2 linked regions of the Rhizobium sp. SSA_523 genome follow. Each later gene encodes a partner of the first gene's protein in a complex. Links are inferred from orthologs where the notes say so. Each region holds a gene or a part of one and is shown on either strand. Other genes may lie near its edges.

What was found.
Region 2: the proteins of metK (region 1) and groL are in contact, whole or in part, in a cryo-EM structure (PDB 8P4O), measured with the Escherichia coli proteins. The link is inferred for Rhizobium sp. SSA_523 from one-to-one orthologs.

The regions. Positions count from the first base shown.
Region 1 is NZ_CP129382.1:3,239,183-3,242,409, forward strand. The notes cover bases 91-2,998. They hold metK (methionine adenosyltransferase), read left to right. Parts: upstream 91-877; coding sequence 878-2,119; downstream 2,120-2,998. Other genes in these bases: lnt (apolipoprotein N-acyltransferase), read left to right, coding at 91-106; QTJ18_RS23655 (helix-turn-helix domain-containing protein), read left to right, coding at 263-682; trmB (tRNA (guanosine(46)-N7)-methyltransferase TrmB), read left to right, coding at 2,122-2,829; QTJ18_RS23670 (BQ00720 family protein), read right to left, coding at 2,905-2,998. Outside these bases: more of lnt, read left to right, coding at 1-90; more of QTJ18_RS23670, read right to left, coding at 2,999-3,162; QTJ18_RS23675 (Hsp20 family protein), read right to left, coding at 3,205-3,227. UniProt on the Escherichia coli protein: Catalyzes the formation of S-adenosylmethionine (AdoMet) from methionine and ATP.
Region 2 is NZ_CP129382.1:3,609,607-3,612,885, reverse strand. What follows is about bases 113-3,072. They hold groL (chaperonin GroEL), read left to right. Parts: upstream 113-752; coding sequence 753-2,393; downstream 2,394-3,072. Other genes in these bases: QTJ18_RS25370 (alpha/beta hydrolase family protein), read left to right, coding at 2,613-3,072; groES (co-chaperone GroES), read left to right, coding at 384-680. Outside these bases: chrA (chromate efflux transporter), read right to left, coding at 1-73; more of QTJ18_RS25370, read left to right, coding at 3,073-3,279.

The sequences.
Region 1 (3,227 bases):
CAAATGGGACAATTACACTCGTAATAATAACTTCTGGTTGATAATTTCTACTTTGCTTGTGATTGCAATAGTCTCTCGACTAGGGCCGAAATTACACCTCAATTGACCGCAAACCCTAGAAATTGCATAGTGTAGACCGCTCTCGCGCAAGCAAATTCTTCCGTCGCCGTGTGGGCAGCAGTGACATAGTGTATGCATATTGGGTGCATAGAGTTGCAGTGTGGCGAGTGACGGCGGCCACTTTACAGATAGGACGCACTATATGATCGAGAACAAGAAGAGGCCGAACCCGATCGACATTCATGTCGGAAGCCGAATTCGTCTTCGTCGCACTATGCTGGGCATGAGCCAGGAAAAACTGGGCGAAAGCCTCGGCATCACGTTCCAGCAGATCCAGAAATATGAGAAGGGCACCAACCGCGTCGGCGCCAGCCGGCTGCAGAACATATCGGGCATTCTCAATGTGCCTGTCTCGTTTTTCTTCGAGGATGCGCCCGGCGACCGCCCGGCTTCGGAAATGGGGATGGCGGAAGCCTCCAGCTCCAATTACGTGGTGGACTTCCTGTCCTCCTCGGAAGGGCTGCAACTGAACCGCGCCTTCGTCAAGATCACCGACCCCAAAGTGCGTCGGCGGCTGGTGGATCTGGTCAAGGCATTGGCGGCAGAAGCCGATTCCGAATGAGCGTTCTGCCTCGGTCAACACCACAAGCGGCCTTCTGGCCGCTTTTTTTATGCCTTCAGGCATAATTGGCTGCAGATCCCCGCTGTCACTTTGCCGATGACTCGTATAAAGATATATTTATGTCGTTGTGTCCTTGTCAGCGCAATGCAAAATGACTACGACGTTCGACGGTTTGTTCTTGAGGGGAATCCCAGCATGCGCGCCAATTACCTGTTTACCAGCGAATCCGTCGCTGAAGGCCATCCCGATAAGGTCTGCGATCGCATTTCCGATGAGATCGTCGACCTGGTGTACCGCGAAGCCACCAAGACCGGGGTGGATCCATGGAAGGTGCGCATCGCCTGTGAGACGCTGGCCACCACCAATCGTGTGGTCATCGCCGGGGAAGTCCGTTTGCCGCCGAGCCTGATGAAGAAGGACAAGAACGGCCAGGACGTCATCAATCCCGCCAAGTTCAAGACCGTGGCGCGCCGCGCGATCCGTGATATCGGCTATGAGCAGGAAGGCTTCCACTGGAAGTCCGCCCGCATCGATGTTCTGCTCCATTCGCAATCGGCCGACATTGCCCAGGGCGTGGACAATGCAGCCGATCAGCAGGGCAATGAGGGCGCCGGCGACCAGGGCATCATGTTCGGCTATGCCTGCAACGAGACGCCGGATCTGATGCCGGCCCCGATCTATTATTCGCACCGCATCCTTCAGCTGCTGGCCAATGCGCGCAAGACGGGCGAGGGCGATGTCGCAAAGCTCGGGCCCGATGCCAAGAGCCAGGTGACCGTCCGCTACGTGAACGGCAAGCCCTCGGAAGCCGTTTCCATCGTTTTGTCGACGCAGCATCTGGACGAAGCCTGGGATTCCAAGAAGGTCCGCCAGGTTGTGGAGCCCTATATCCGCGAAGCGCTCGGCGATCTGAAGATTGCCGATGACTGCGCCTGGTACATCAACCCCACGGGCAAGTTCGTCATTGGCGGACCGGACGGCGATGCCGGATTGACCGGCCGCAAGATCATCGTCGACACCTATGGCGGTGCAGCCCCGCATGGCGGCGGCGCCTTTTCCGGCAAGGACACGACCAAGGTCGACCGGTCGGCAGCCTATGCGGCCCGCTACCTGGCCAAGAATGTCGTCGCTGCCGGCCTTTCGGAAAAATGCACGATCCAGATTTCCTATGCCATCGGCATTGCCCAGCCGCTGTCGATCTATGTCGACCTGCATGGAACCGGCAAGAACGCGACCGAAGATCAGGTCGAGGCCGCGATCCGCAAGGTCATGGATCTTTCGCCGTCCGGCATCCGCAAGCATCTTGACCTCAACAAGCCGATCTATGCAAAAACATCCGCCTATGGCCATTTCGGCCGCAAGGCCGGCCGCGACGGTTCCTTCTCCTGGGAGAAGCTGGATCTGGTGAAGCCGCTCAAGGAAGCAATGAAGGGCTGAGAATGTCGTCTGAGGATACCGAGCGCCGGTCGCGAGCCACCGAGGCCTTTTTCGGCCGGCGCAAGGGCAAGGCCTTGCGCGAGAACCAGATCGACCTGATGTCGACGCTGCTGCCGTCACTGCGGCTGGATCTGGCGGCTCCGGCGCCGGCCGCTCTGGCGGATCTCTACAATCGTGAAGTCGAGCGGCTGCGGCTGGAAATCGGCTTTGGCGGCGGCGAGCACCTGGCTCACCGCGCGGCCGAACAGCCCTCGACCGGGTTTATCGGCGTCGAACCCTTCGTCAATTCCATGGCGAAGCTGCTGGCCAAGGTGGACGAGCAGGGTCTGGACAATATCCGCGTCTATGATGACGATGCGACCCAGCTTCTCGACTGGCTGCCTGCCGCCTCCATCGACCAGATTGATCTGCTTTATCCGGATCCATGGCCGAAGAAGAAACACTGGAAGCGGCGCTTCGTGTCACAGGTCAATCTGACGCGTTTCCAGCGGGTGCTGAAGCCCGGCGGACTGTTCTGCTTTGCCTCGGATATCGATACCTATGTGAATTGGACCCTGATGCATTGCAGGGATCATGGCGGCTTCCAGTGGCTGGCTGAAGAACCCTCGGACTGGCTGTCGCCCTTCGCCTCCTGGCCCGGTACGCGCTATGAAGCCAAAGCGCGCAGGGAGGGGCGGTCGTCGGCCTATCTAACCTTCCGGCGGATCTGAGGCCCGGCGGATCTGAGGCCCGGCGCGTCTGAGACCCGGCGCGTCTGAGGCAGGCGCCTCGGCCGCGCAAACGTGTCAGTGAATGCTGACGGTTTTCAGATCGTCTTCCGCCGCCTTGAAGAAAGTGCTCGACCGGTTGTCCGTCAGCAGGATCGGGGTGCCGTCGGCGCCGAACAGTGCCCAGAGATCAAGGCTCGGGTCGATTTCGGGAGCCTCGGGAAAGCACTTGGAGACTTCTTCGGACCGCATTTTGCGAATGTAGCCAATTTCGCCCGAACCGAGATGGGCAAGTTCCGACTGCGTCAAGTGCGAGGTCGCATTCTTCAGGAGCATCATCGCCTCCGTCTCCATTCATCAGGCATCGCTGCCATGAACTTACTCTGAGACGGAAATGTTAA
Region 2 (3,279 bases), 370 kb from region 1 along the record:
TCAGCGAGGGCTGGTTTTGCCGCTTCCCGAGGGGCGGTTGCAGGGCCTCGGCTTGATCAGGCTTCACTGACATTGTGTCCCGCTGCGCGCTCTAGACATGGATCGGAATGGCTTCGAAATGACCGATGCTCCCGGCCGGCGCGCGACCGCGGCCTGCCCTCGCGCGTCCCTCGAGCGGCTCTCCGTTCCAGCGGCGGCCCGAATCTGAGCAGATTTTGCGCATAAGGTCATCGAACAGGGCATAATTTCTTTGCACATGTTCTTGACTCATCCTTCGCCCGATCTTATCTGAGCCTCGTTAGCACTCCCACAGGGTGAGTGCTAACACAGGGACACGGGCCACCTCAAAGCCCGTAAAGGTCATTTGATCGAGGGATTAGACAATGGCAAGCACCAATTTCCGCCCGCTTCACGACCGCGTCGTCGTTCGTCGCGTTGAATCTGAAGCCAAGACGAAGGGCGGCATCATCATTCCCGATACCGCCAAGGAAAAGCCGCAGGAAGGCGAGATCGTCGCCGTTGGTTCCGGTGCACGTGATGAGGCCGGCAAGATCGTTGCGCTCGACGTCAAGGTTGGCGATCGCGTTCTGTTCGGCAAGTGGTCCGGCACGGAAGTCAAGCTCGACGGCGAAGACCTTCTGATCATGAAGGAAGCCGATATCATGGGTATCATCGGCTGATCTCGGCCGACGTTTCGTCCATCATCAACAGATTGAACGAATTGGGCTATCACGCCCTGAGGAGTTTCTAAAATGGCTGCTAAAGAAGTCAAATTCGGCCGCAACGCGCGCGAAAAAATGCTGCGTGGCGTCGATATTCTCGCTGATGCCGTCAAGGTAACGCTCGGCCCGAAGGGTCGTAACGTCGTTATCGACAAGTCCTTCGGCGCTCCGCGCATCACCAAGGACGGCGTTTCGGTCGCCAAGGAAATCGAACTGGAAGACAAGTTCGAGAACATGGGCGCCCAGATGGTCCGCGAAGTCGCTTCGAAGACCAATGACATCGCCGGCGACGGCACCACCACCGCAACCGTTCTTGCCCAGGCAATCGTTCGCGAAGGCCAGAAGGCCGTTGCTGCCGGCATGAACCCGATGGACCTGAAGCGCGGCATCGATCTCGCCGTTGCCGAAGTGGTCAAGGATCTCCAGGCCAAGGCCAAGAAGATCAACACCTCGGAAGAAGTTGCCCAGGTCGGCACGATCTCGGCAAACGGCGACACGCAGGTCGGCAAGGACATCGCCGAAGCCATGCAGAAGGTCGGCAACGAAGGCGTCATCACGGTTGAAGAAGCCAAGACCGCCGAGACCGAGCTGGAAGTCGTCGAAGGCATGCAGTTCGACCGCGGCTACCTCTCGCCCTACTTCGTCACCAACCCGGAGAAGATGGTTGCTGACCTGGAAGATGCCTTCATTCTCCTGCACGAGAAGAAGCTCTCCAACCTGCAGGCCATGCTGCCGGTTCTCGAAGCCGTCGTCCAGACCGGCAAGCCGCTCGTCATCATCGCTGAAGACGTCGAAGGCGAAGCTCTTGCAACGCTCGTCGTCAACAAGCTGCGTGGCGGCCTGAAGATTGCTGCCGTCAAGGCTCCGGGCTTCGGCGATCGCCGCAAGGCCATGCTGGAAGACATCGCCATCCTCACCGGCGGCACCGTGATCTCCGAAGATCTCGGCATCAAGCTCGAAAATGTCACGCTCGACATGCTCGGCCGCTCGAAGAAGGTCTCGATCTCCAAGGAAAACACGACGATCGTCGACGGCGCCGGCCAGAAGGCCGACATCGAAGGCCGCGTTGCCCAGATCAAGGCCCAGATCGAAGAAACCACCTCCGACTACGACCGCGAGAAGCTGCAGGAACGTCTTGCCAAGCTCGCCGGCGGCGTTGCCGTGATCCGCGTTGGCGGTGCAACGGAAGTGGAAGTGAAGGAGCGCAAGGATCGTATCGACGACGCTCTGAACGCGACCCGCGCTGCCGTTCAGGAAGGCATCGTACCGGGCGGTGGTACCGCTCTCCTGCGTTCCTCCACGAAGATCACCGTCAAGGGTGTGAACGACGACCAGGAAGCCGGCATCAACATCGTTCGCCGCGCCCTGCAGTCGCTGGTTCGCCAGATCGCCGACAATGCCGGTGACGAAGCTTCGATCGTGGTTGGCAAGATCCTCGAAAAGAACGACGACAACTACGGCTACAACGCCCAGACGTCCGAGTATGGCGACATGATCGCCATGGGTATCGTCGATCCGGTCAAGGTCGTCCGCACGGCTCTGCAGAACGCTGCTTCGGTTGCTTCGCTGCTGATCACGACGGAAGCCATGATCGCCGAACTGCCGAAGAAGGACTCTCCGGCCGGCATGCCTGGCGGCATGGGCGGAATGGGCGGAATGGACATGATGTGATAGGCGCCAAGCCTATCGCAAAGTGACCAGCCGAGCCGCCCATCCTTCAAGTGGTTCAGCGCGTCAAGCGCGCTGAACTGGCGGCATGGGCGGAATGGACATGATGTAAGGCCTTTCGAGGTCTTCACACCTGGACCATCCGGTTCGGAATACGGAAAGGGCGGCTCGCAAGGCCGCCTTTTCTGCGTTATGCAGCGGCGCAGATCTTTGGGGGCGTCGATGATGGATGATTGCATTGGGTTTCGGACAGGGCTTCTTTTCGACGAGGCTCGCCCGAACTGGAGCGGCGACGGGCCACGGCCGCTGCGCTGGTCCGCCTGGTATCCTGGCGCAGCGGGAACGCCCGTGACGGATATTGCGATACCGCCCGGCCGGCCGCTCTACTCTCTGGGGCTCCTGGCAGCCGAGGCGGATCTTTTGCACGAGCGGGCGCGCTTTCCCGTGGTGCTGATCTCGCACGGCACCGGCGGATCGGCCTCTGGCCTTGGCTGGCTCGCCGCGTTTCTGGCACGGCAGGGCTGTGTCGTGCTGGGCGTTGACCACCACGGCAATACAGGTGTGGAGGCCTACCGCCCCGAGGGATTTCTGTGCTGGTGGGAAAGGGCGCGGGATTTGACCGTCCTCCTCGATCGGCTTTCGACACAGGGACCTTTTGCCGGACGGCTCGATCTGAGCGATGTCACCGCGGCGGGTTTCTCGCTCGGCGGCTATACCGCTTTGGCTCTGGCGGGCGCCGTGACGGAGACGGACCGGGTGATTGCCTTTGCCAGACAATATCCCTTCAGCGGCGGTCCGCGCGAAATGCCCGATCTTGCAGGCCAGATCGAGCCGCTGCTCGCGTCGAGCGATAGTTTTCGCGCATCATGGCAGAGGCAATCGCATTCCT